2 regions of the Achromobacter sp. HZ01 genome follow, and region 2 is predicted to be linked to the other one. Evidence: predicted binding sites of a transcription regulator. Region 2 holds the regulator's gene; the other holds the start of a gene.
The links. Region 2 encodes FliA, which starts transcription of late flagellar genes. Its sites were predicted from a motif close to CTAAAGTTTNNNNNNNNNNNGCCGNTA; they were not measured.
Positions count from the first base shown of each region.

Region 1: the regulator FliA is predicted to act here: its motif matches at 4,078-4,104, upstream of A6B37_RS09365 (FlxA-like family protein).

Region 1 covers NZ_LWKV01000002.1:69,960-75,529, reverse strand. Annotated here, with positions in the region: gene A6B37_RS09380 (ABC transporter ATP-binding protein) at 1-364, opposite strand, end outside; gene A6B37_RS09375 (iron ABC transporter permease) at 361-2,073, opposite strand; gene A6B37_RS09370 (extracellular solute-binding protein) at 2,185-3,510, opposite strand; gene A6B37_RS09365 (FlxA-like family protein) at 3,626-4,036, opposite strand; gene A6B37_RS09360 (solute carrier family 23 protein) at 4,190-5,503, shown strand; gene A6B37_RS09355 (methyl-accepting chemotaxis protein) at 5,500-5,570, opposite strand, start outside.
Region 2 covers NZ_LWKV01000001.1:1,505,597-1,511,166, reverse strand. Annotated here, with positions in the region: gene lpdA (dihydrolipoyl dehydrogenase) at 1-447, shown strand, start outside; gene A6B37_RS07060 (hypothetical protein) at 624-1,406, opposite strand; gene A6B37_RS07055 (FliC/FljB family flagellin) at 1,814-2,917, opposite strand; gene A6B37_RS07050 (RNA polymerase sigma factor FliA) at 3,178-3,933, opposite strand; gene flhD (flagellar transcriptional regulator FlhD) at 4,364-4,687, shown strand; gene flhC (flagellar transcriptional regulator FlhC) at 4,716-5,297, shown strand; gene motA (flagellar motor stator protein MotA) at 5,427-5,570, shown strand, end outside.

The DNA of each region.
Region 1 (5,570 bases), on a different contig from region 2:
GGTCCAGGGCCGCCTCCACCTTGGCCTGGATCTCGGCGCGCGGCAGCTTGCGCTCGACCAGGCCGAAGGCCACGTTGTCCCACACCGTCATGTGCGGCCACAGCGCGTAGTTCTGGAACACCATGCCGATGTTGCGGTTCCACGGCGGCGTGGCGCTGATGTCCTTGCCGTCGACCAGCAGCTGCCCCGCGTTATGGCGGTTGAAGCCGGCGATCAGGCGCAGCAGCGTGGACTTGCCCGAGCCCGACGGGCCCAGCAGGGCGAAGAACTCGCCCGGCTCGATGCTGATGTTGACGTCCTTGAGCACTTCGGTCTTGCCATAGGACAGCCGGATATTGCGGCATTCGACGCTGACCTTCTTCATTCCGTTTCCCCTTCGTGGCGCGCCGGCCGCTGGCGCGTCTGCGCGCGCTCGACCAGCAGGTGCGAGATATAGGTGCCGATGGCGACCGCGGCGACGGCCAGGACGCCGAGCGCGGCGCCCGGGCCGCGGCCCGCGGCGCTCTGCATGTAAAGATAGATACCGTAGCTCATGGGCGCCTGGCTGTCTTTGGTCACCAGCATGATGGTGGCCGACAGTTCGACGGCCGCCGTCACGAAGCTGGTGACGAAGCCCGCCAGCATGCCGCCGGCCATCAGCGGCACCACCACGCGGCGTATCGTGCTCATGCGCGTGGCGCCCAGCGACTGCGCGGCTTCTTCCAGCGAGATGTTGATCTGCTGCAGCGAGGCCACGCAGGAACGCAGCGCGTAGGGCAGCCGGCGCACCGAGTACGCGATCATGATGATGATCCACGACGAGGTCAGCAAGGTGCCGGTGCCCGGCAGCTCGATGCCGCGGAAGGTGCGCAGAAAGCCGATGGCCAGCACGATGCCGGGAATCGCCAGCGCCGCCGAGGCCAGGAAGTCCAGCCACTGGCGCGCCGGCAGCCGGGTGCGCAGCATCAGGTAGGCGATGGCGGTGCCCAGGATCACGTCCACGCCGGCGGCCAGGCCGCAATAGAGCAGGGTGTTGGCGATCATGCCCTGGGATTCGGAGAACACCGCCGAATAGTGCGCCAGCGTATATCCGTCGGGCAGCGGCGCGAAGCTCCAGACGCTGGCCAGCGACAGCAGCAGCACGCCCATGTGCGGCGACAGCACCAGCAGCAGCACCAGCAGTATCCAGCCATAGGCCAGCACGCTTTCCGCGGGGCGCAGCTTGCGCTTGTGTAGCGAGTTGCCGCCCTTTTGCAGGGTGGAGTAGTCCTTGCCCTTGAGCACCCGCGCCGACAGCCACAGCGCCAGGATCGAGAAGCCGACCATGATGACGCTGATGACGTAGCCCAGCGGATCTTCCAGGCCCACCTGGGTGATGCGCAGATAGGCCTGCGGCGCCAGCATGTTGGTGGTGCCCAGCACCAGCGGCGTGCCCAGGTCGTCGAAGACTTTCACGAACACCAGCGAGGCGCCGGCCACGTAGCCGGGCAGCGCCAGCGGGAAGATCACGCGCCGGAACAGCCGGAAGCCGCGCGATCCCAGGTTGAGCGCGGCTTCTTCCATCGCGCCGTCGATGTTGCGCAGCGCCACCACCAGGTTCATCAGGATGAACGGGAAGTAGTGCAGCGCCTCCACGAAGATCACGCCGTTCAGCCCTTCCATGAAGGGCAGCGTGAAGCCGAACCAGTCCTGCAGCAGCAGGTTGACGCTGCCCGAGCGGCCGAAGATCAGCTGCATGGCGACCGCGCCGACGAAGGGGGGCATGATCAGCGGCAGCACGCCCAGCGTCTGGATCAGCAGCGCGCCGCGGAATTCGAAGCGCACCGTCAGGTAGGCCAGCGGCACCGCGATGAGCGAGGCCAGCAGGGCCGACCAGCCCGCCACGTACAGGCTGTTGAAGAACGCCTCCTGCATCAGGGGCTGATTGAAGAAGGCGCCGAAATGGCCCATCGTGAAGCTGCCGTCGGCGTTCACGAAGGCGCTGTAGAACACCGTGCCGACCGGAATGGCCAAAAACAGCAGCAAAAAGCCGAACACCAGGAGCGCCGTCAGCACAGGGCCGGCGTGCAGGCGCGAATGGCCCGAATAATCCATCGAGAATCCCGCAATCGTTGCTAATGCCCCGTCCGCGCGGACGGGGCGCCGGAAATCGGCTGGCGGGCCGGGCGCTGCCGCCCGCCGCCGGCCGCGGATACCGCTACGCCGCTACAGCGCGGCGGCCTGCCGGGCCAGCTTCACGGCTTCTTCGTAGTTGGCGCGGGCCTGCCCGTTCCACTCGCCTTCGAGCTGCGTGATCTGCTGGTTGACGGCGGCGTCTTTCTTGTTGCCGGCGAAGATGGCCAGGAAGGCCGGGTCCGATGCCTTCTTGCCGTCGACCAGCGGCGCCCAGGTCAGCTTGCGGGCCTGCTCCAGCAGCTCGGCGGCCTTGCCGCTCCTGGCCTTGTCGCCCAGCTTGGCCTCCGCGTCGTAAATGGCCTTGGTGGCCGCCTGCAGTTCCTTCAGGCGGAAGGTGACGGTCTGGTCGTACAGCGACTGCACCACGTAGTAGCGCGTCTGCGACAGGTCGGCGTTGAACTGCACCTTGCTGCGCTTGGCGATTTCGGCCGGATCGGGATAGCCGGGCGGGATCTTGCCGGCCAGCGCGGAGTAGGGCAGCACCGGCAGGCGCGAGATCTTGGGCTGCAGCAGCAGCTCCTGGCCCGCCTGGCTGAGCGTGAAGGCGATGAACTTCTTGCCTTCCTCGGTGTTCTTGGCGCCCTCGATCAAGGCGATGTTGGCCGGCACGATGGCGGTCTCCGACGGGTAGACGAAGTCGACCGGGAACTTGGAGTACTTGCTGGACAGTCCGAAGAAGTCGATCACCGGGCCGGCGCCGAACTGCCCGTTGTTCACGCCGTCGGGCACGCCGAACGAGCGCTCGGTGATGGCGCTGCTGTTGCCCGACATGCGCAGCAGCGTGCGCCAGCCTTCGTCCCAGCCTTCGCCCTGCAGAATGGTCTCGACCGTCAGGTGCATGGTGCCCGAGCGCGACGGCGAGGTGATGCCGACGTGGCCGAACCATTGCGGCGCGAGCAGGTCCTTCCATTCGACCGGCGCGGGCAGCTTGTGCGCGGCGATGTAGCGCGTGTTGTAGATGATGCCGTAGCCGGCCAGCGCCTGGCCCAGGTACATGCCGGCGGGATCGTTGATGGGGTAGCTGCCGATCTTGTCCGGCACATCCTTGTTCGCCACGTCGGACGACTTGGCCAGCAGCTTGTCGCGCCCCAGCACTTCGAACGCGTCGGGCGCGCTGGCCCAGAACACTTCGGGGCGCTGGCCCGCGGGCGTTTCGCGCACGTAGGCGATGCCCGATACCGTGTTCTTGTTCAGGATTTCCAGCGTGATGCCGGGGTTGGCCTTCTCGAACGCCGCCTTGTAGGCCTGGGTCAGGTCCTTGGGGAACGAAGTGATCACCGTCACCGTGCCGGCCAGGGCCGGCGCGGCACAGGCGGCCAGCAGCGCCCCTGCGAGGGCTGTGCGCATTGCGTGCATGGTTTGTCTCCGTGGTTTTAGATTTGTCCGGAGACAGTAATGTCAGCCCTGCGGCGAGTCCAATCAGAAATTTTGATGCGGCCCATCAGCGCGGGCGGCCGCGCCCGCTTGCGGATTATGCGGTGGCCGACACGCCGCCCTGCATCGCGCGGGCCTGCTGCGTCATCACCTGCGAGATCTGCGCCTGGATCTGCAGCGCCTGCGCGTTGAGCGCCTGCACCTGGCTTGCCTTCATTTCGGCCGACATGGCGCTGGCCTTGACCCGGGCGATCTGCTCCATGACGCGCTGCAGCTGTTTCTGCAATTCCTTGATCTGGCGGGTGTATTCGTCCTCGTTGTCGGTTTCCTCGGAGGCCTGCGCGCCGCCCACCGCCATCGCGCCCGGCTGGCTGACGCGGATCTTGCCGTCCTGCGCCGACACCGCGGCCGGCGCGTCCTGGCGGGCCCGGCTGGCCTGGATGCGCTCGGCCCACAGGTCGGTCAGGCTCTTGAGCCGGGAGGTGCCTTGGATGGAATCGATCGCCATGATTGCTCCTGTCGCCAGTCGGGATTTGGGGGTTTCCACCAATACGGCATCGCCGCGCGGAACTTAAACGTTGCGGGTGGTTCGCGGCCCCATTTACACTGGCGCCCGCTCGCAGTCTCCATCCTCCCTTCGAACCACTTTCCCGGGGCATCCATGTCCAATTCCTACTTTCCGCGCTGGCGCCTGGCCGACGACGCCGAGCCCGGCGTCATCATCGCGCCCGACGAAAGGCTGTCCTGGCCCAAGAACGTGGCCATGGGCGCCCAGCACGTCGTCGCCATGTTCGGGTCCACCGTGCTGGCGCCGCTGCTGATGGGCTTCGACCCCAACGTCGCCATCCTGATGTCGGGCATCGGAACGCTGATCTTCTTCCTGTTCGTCGGCGGCCGGGTGCCGAGCTACCTGGGTTCCAGCTTCGCCTTCATCGGCGGCGTGATCGCGGTCACCGGCTACGCCGGGGCCGGCCCCAACGCCAATATCGGCGTGGCGCTGGGCGCCATCATCGCCTGCGGCCTGGCCTATACGCTGATCGGCCTGCTGGTCTGGATCGCCAACTCGCGCGCGGGCGCGGGCGCGAACTGGATCGACACGCTGATGCCGCCGGTGGTCACGGGCGCGGTGGTCGCCGTGATCGGCCTGAACCTGGCGCCCATCGCCGCCAAGGGCGCGATGGGGGCCTCGGGCTTCGACACCGCGATGGCGCTGGTCACCGTCCTCTGCGTCGGCGGCATCGCGGTCTATACCAAGGGCATGGTGCAGCGCCTGCTCATCCTGGTGGGCATGATCCTGGCCTGCGTGGTGTACGGCGTCTTCGCCAACGGCCTGGGCCTGGGCAAGCCGATAGACTTTTCGGCGGTGTCCGCGGCCGCCTGGTTCGGCCTGCCGCAGTTCGCCGCGCCCGTGTTCAAGGCCGAGGCCATGGGCCTGATCGTGCCGGTCGCCATCATCCTGGTGGCGGAAAACCTCGGCCACGTGAAGGCGGTCAGCGCCATGACCGGACAGGACCTGGACCGCTACCTGGGCCGCGCCTTCGTGGGCGACGGGGTCGCCACCATGGTGTCGGGCGCGGTGGGCGGCACCGGCGTCACCACCTACGCCGAGAACATCGGCGTCATGGCCGTGACCCGCATCTATTCCACCCTGGTCTTCGTGGTGGCCGCCCTGATCGCCATCGTGCTGGGCTTCTCGCCCAAGTTCGGCGCGCTGATCCAGACCATCCCCGCGCCGGTGCTGGGCGGCATGTCGGTGGTGGTGTTCGGCCTGATCGCCATCGCCGGCGCCCGCATCTGGGTGGTCAACCAGGTGGACTTCAGCGACAACCGCAACCTCATCGTGGCCGCGGTCACGCTGGTGCTGGGGGCGGGCGACTTCACCGTCAAGCTGGGCACCTTCACCCTCGGCGGCATCGGCACCGCCACCTTCGGCGCCATCATCCTGTACGCGCTGCTGCGCCGCCGGAAGACCTAGACGGGCACCAGCCGGGCGGTCGGCGTCACGTCGATCGCCTGGCCCGACAATGTCTTGAACACCGCGG
Region 2 (5,570 bases):
GTGCACGAAGGCCACGTCGCGGCCGAGACCGCCGCCGGCCAGAAGTCCTTCTTCGACGCCCGCGTCATTCCGTCGGTGGCCTACACCGATCCGGAAGTGGCCTGGGTCGGCCTGACCGAAGACGAAGCCAAGAAGCAGGGCGTCAAGATCGAGAAGGGCGTCTTCCCCTGGGCCGCCTCCGGCCGCGCCATCGCCAACGGCCGCGACGAAGGCTTCACCAAGCTCATCTTCGACGCTGAAACCCACCGCATCCTGGGCGGCGGCATCGTCGGCACCCACGCCGGCGACCTCATCAGCGAACTGGCCCTGGCCGTCGAAATGGGCGCCGACGTCGTCGACATCGCCAAGACCATCCACCCGCACCCCACCCTGGGCGAATCCGTGGGCATGGCCGCCGAAGTCGCCGAAGGCGTCTGCACGGACTTGCCGCCGATGAAGAAGAAGTAAGCAGGCAGCGGTTCGCCGCCGATGTTGCTGATAACGAGCGCCGGTTCCTGATTTGGGGGCCGGCGCTTTTTTTTGTATCGCTGTCAGGGGGTAGCTTGCAGGCGCCCGTTGCTGGGGTCGAATTTCGGCATTGCTGTGGCTGCGCACGACCGCTGGGGGTGCTGCCTATAACCCATTCAAGGCCGGCTTGGACATTCCTTCACCGTACCCCAGGCCCGATGCGGTTCACAGAACTGCTTGCGGGCCCCCCAGGCACAGTCCGGACGTTCGAAAAAACCCAACTGCGCGCAACGCGCAAGCTCGCCTCTGAGCGCATCCAGCCAAGCCCAAGGGCTCTGCGCCGGGATTTCGGTGATGCGCAAGGTCGAGCGCGGCCCGGTCGGCGCGTTAGCCGCCGGTTCCGGCGTGGGTGGGGTGCGTGGCGCTGTGGCAGGCTCGGGCGCCGTGACTTCCGGCTGCGCCGGTGTTGCGGTATGCGTCTCCGGCTCGACTATCGCCTCTGGCGCAGCCGTGAACGGCAGAGGTTCCGGCAGCACGGGTTCGAGCGGCGTCAGCGGCACCCGCTGGGGCTCGGCCGCCGTGGCGCTGGACCTTACATTAGGCGAACTCCACGACACCACCAATAGCACGAGCGCACCGTAGATCGCCAGCGTATAGAGCACGGTCAACGTCGCATAGCCCACACGCTTGCCGGTGATGGGACGCGCCTCGTCGCGGCCCAGCAATTCGCGCCAGCGCACCAGCAGTGCGCCCGGCGCAGAGATCAGCCCCCAGCCGAGGCGTCGCAGCAGGTTGGGTTGATGTGGAGGCAGCGTGGCCTGTACCTGCGCGGCCAGCAGTTCGCGTAGGGCACGATTTTCTTCCAGCAGCCGGCGGGTCTGCTCGTCTTCTGGCGCCTGATCCGGGGCCGCGGTACTGCCGGGCTGCGGTGTGTGTGGATCGGAAGGCGAGGTGGTCATGGTGTGAAAAATCTAGATACAAACGGCGCGGTTGCAATTATGTAGCACCTTGGCCGATGGCGAATCAGGGAACAGATGCCCAAAAATGCCACTCGGCTGCGGTACGCCGAGCTTGATCAGGGCGCGCCATCAGGCGCCGATTCTGGCTGGCTTTCGGTGACCTAGCAGGGCCAAGAGAGGCAAGGTCACCACGCCGGCGGCATGACGAACACAGGTCAGCTTGTTGTTGTGAATACCAGCCCCTGCAGCGACGACGGGCGGATGGAAATGGGATCGATCTCAGTTTGAAAAAACACAAGCCGGCGGATGCCGGCTTGTGTTGAGTGCCGGGGATATCCCGGCTTTGCGGATCGCAGGGCGGACCGATCAGGCCCGCGCTTGCGTCACCGTCAGGCGTTGCGGCGTGATTAACGCAGCAGCGACAGAACGGTTTGCGGCACTTGGTTGGCTTGCGCCAGAACCGAGGTGCCAGCCTGTTGCAGGATTTGAGCCTTGGTCATGTTCGACACTTCCGTGGCGTAGTCGGCGTCTTCGATACGCGAACGAGCGGCGGACAGGTTGTTCACCGTGTTGTTCAGGTTGGCCACGGTCGATTCGAAACGGTTCTGGATGGCACCCAGATCACTGCGCAGCGTGTCGACTTTGGCGAGTGCATTGTCGATTGCGGCCAGGGGATTGGCCGTGGCGGTCGACGCTTCAGCGGCGGAGGCGACAACGTTGGTGGCCTTTGCACCGACCGTTACGGAAACGGTCGAATCGCTACCGTCGCCCGCAGTACCGGTAGTCACGGTAAAGGTAGCCTTGCGGTAGCTGCCATCGCTGTCTTTGACGAAGTAGCCGTTCGTGGCATCACCGACGAAGTCAGCGGCCGCGTAAGCGCTACCGTCAGCTTTGGTTGTCGAGAAAGTCGTGCCGCCGGTTGCGGTGTCGCCTGCCGTGTCTTGTATGGTTGCAGCAGTCAGGGCCGAACCATCAATGGTCGTGCGCACGCTGAAGCCAGTCAGATCCAGGCTCGCGCGATCGATCGCCTCCAGATTGATTGTAATGGTTTCGTTGTCGTTGGCGCCGACTTGGATGTCCAGCGCTTGAACGCCGTTTTTCAGGACGCTGATGCCATTGAATTGGGTCTGCTGGGAGACACGATCGATTTCATCCAGACGCTGCGTGATTTCCGCCTGGATCGAAGCCATGTCGCTATCCGAATTCGTGCCGTTGGAAGCTTGCACGGTCAGTTGACGGATACGCTGCAGGTTGTTGTTGATTTCGTTCAGCGCGCCTTCGGTCGTCTGGGCGATCGAGATACCGTCGTTGGCGTTGCGGGCGGCTTGCGTCAGACCGTTGACGTTGGCGGTGAAGCGGTTGGCGATGGCCTGGCCGGCGGCGTCGTCCTTGGCGCTGTTGATGCGCAGGCCCGAGGACAGGCGCTCGATGGCGTTGCCCAGCGACGATTGCGACTTGTTCAGGTTGTTCTGCGCAACCAGCGACAGATAGTTGGTATTGATGACTGCCATGTTGAGGCTCCCAAGAGAGAAAGGCTTCTTCAAACTGGGCAGCAAGGCCGCCCATCGGTGTTAACGGGAAAGTTCGTCGACGGGTGTCTAGGAATCTCTCCGTTGCCAGGATTACGGCAGGCCTAAATCGATCTTTAGGGGAATTTTTGCGAAAGTCGAAATTCTTGTTGTTGCGGGGGGGGGGGAGAAGAGGGCGCCGATCGCGCCGTCCGCTACCCTACCTATATAGAGAAGACTGCGAGAGGGCGGCCCCGCCAGCCTCAAATCACCTGCGCGATCTGCCCTTCCTGCGGCAGTTCCTGCCAGGCCTGTTCCTTGAGCTTGGCGCGGATGCGGGCCGTGGCCTGGGAGCGCAGCTGGCAGACGCGCGCTTCGGTCACGTTCATGATGGCGCCGATTTCCTTGAGGTTCAGGCCTTGCTCGTAACAGAGCGACAGCAACAGTTTTTCGCGCTCGGGCAGGGCGTCGATGGCGTGGATCAGGGCCTGGCGGAAGTCGCCGGCCAAGAGGGAGTCCAGCGGGTTGCCGTCGGCCGAGCCGTGGGCGAGCGCCGAGGACCAGTCGGCCAGGCCGCCGCCTGTGTCGGAGTCGGCGGCGAAGTCTTCGTAGTGGACGATCTGCACGCCCTGGGCGTCATGCAACAGCGTCTGATATTCACCCAGGCCGATGTCGAGCTGTTGCGCGATTTCGGCTTCGCTGGGCGCGCGCATCAGGCGCTGCTCCAGCTGCTGGATGGCCTGTTCGATCTTGCGGGCCTTGGCGCGCACGCTGCGGGGCAGCCAGTCCTGGCCGCGGAGCTCGTCGAGCATGGCGCCGCGGATGCGGGTGGTGGCGTAGGTCTCGAACTGGGCGTCGGCGGTTTCCTGGTAACGCCGCACGGCGTCGAGCAGGCCGATCATGCCGGCTTGTATCAAGTCGTCGAGCTCGACGCTAGCCGGCAGTCTGGCGAGCAATTGCAGGGCCAGCTTCCGCACTAGCGGGGCATAGTCGACCAGGCTGTCATCTGCGTGGGGCATTGCGGAATGTCGGACGGAATCTATCGTGGCGCGCCGCTGACTGTTGCCGAGATACGACATTGTCGACAAACGCGCGGGAAGCGAAAGCGAGCCGATTGAGTGGTCGGCAAGGTGCCATTGTGGGCACTGGAAACGGTTTCATTCCCCGAAGAACGCCGCGTTTTGAACGCTTGTTTGCGTGATTGAGGTAAATTTTGTGAAAAAGTTTTATGTCAAGGTGTATCGAAATCGGCAAGTTGCGCAATATCAACAAAGATTTGTCATAAAAGTCATAGAAAATGACAATACCTGTGGTAAATTTTACTTAAATTGCGAACAAATGATACATTTCGCATTAAAGCAGGCCTAATTTGGGCCTGCGGCAACGGCGATTGCCGGAAATTTGCGTATCTAAGTCCGCGCGGGCGGGATCGGAACTAGGAGTTTGGGCGTGCAACAAGTCGAAAATTCATTGCTGGCAGACATTCGCGAAGTCAATTTGTCATATTTGTTACTAGCTCAGCGCATGCTGCGCGACGACTATGCGGCGTCGATGTTTCGCCTCGGTTTCAGCAACGAGGTGGCCGATATCCTGATGCGGCTGTCGCCGGCCCAGTTGGTCAAGCTGGCCAGTTCCAGCTCGCTGCTGTGCCGTTTCCGGTTCGATGACTACAGCCTGCTGTCGGCGCTGACCCACGACGTGCTGGGTGGTGCGCTGCAACAGGCGCACGCCACGATCCTGCTGGCCAAGCAGCCTGTCGAAGAACTGGCCTGACGGCCTGCCGCGATCCGGAAATATTGTAATGGCCTCGAAGAGCGTATCCCAGGAAGCGGACGACATCCTGCTTGCCAGTTCCATGATCACCCTGGGAGCCCGGCTGCAGGTGCTGGAGGCTGAAACCAGCCTCAGCCACGACCGCCTGGCCCGGTTGTATCGCGAGATCCGCGGCTGCTCGCCGCCCAAGGGCATGCTGCCGTTCTCGGTGGACTGGTTCATGACCTGGCTGCCGAACATCCATTCGTCGCTGTTCTACAACGTGTATTCCTTCCTGAATACGCGCACCAGCAGCAAGGGCATACGCGCCATCATCGACGCCTACCGGCTGTATCTGGAGAACGCCGGCCTGGACAACGCCGAGGCCGCCGAGCCCGTGCTCAGCTTTACCCGCGCCTGGATGCTGGTGCGGTTTTTCGATGGCGGCATGCTGCAGCTGTCGGCCTGCCGCCAGTGCGGCGGCCATTTCATTGCCCATGCCCACGATCCGCAGTCGGATTTCGTATGCGCGATCTGCCGGCCGCCGCCCCGCGCCGGCAAGACGCGCGCCGCGGCCCGAGCGCGCGCCGGCGCCCGTTGCGCGCCCGCGGCGGACGCCGCGCAGTCCTGAAGGCGGCCCGGCGGGCTGTTTCCAAATACGTCAAAAGCCCTGGAAAACCCCCCGTAACCCACGTTTTTGGAGCGGGGGGAACAGGGGATCATTGACGCCGGTTTTAGACTACGTTGGCAGGGGCCTGATGTGTTGATTGTTATCGGTTTTCTTGTGGTGGCCGTGTCGGTCGTCGGCAGCTTCATCGCGCTGGGCGGCCATCTGGGCGCGCTCTACCAGCCCTTCGAGCTGACGCTCATCTTCGGCGCGGCGTTCGGGGCGTTCCTGGCCAGC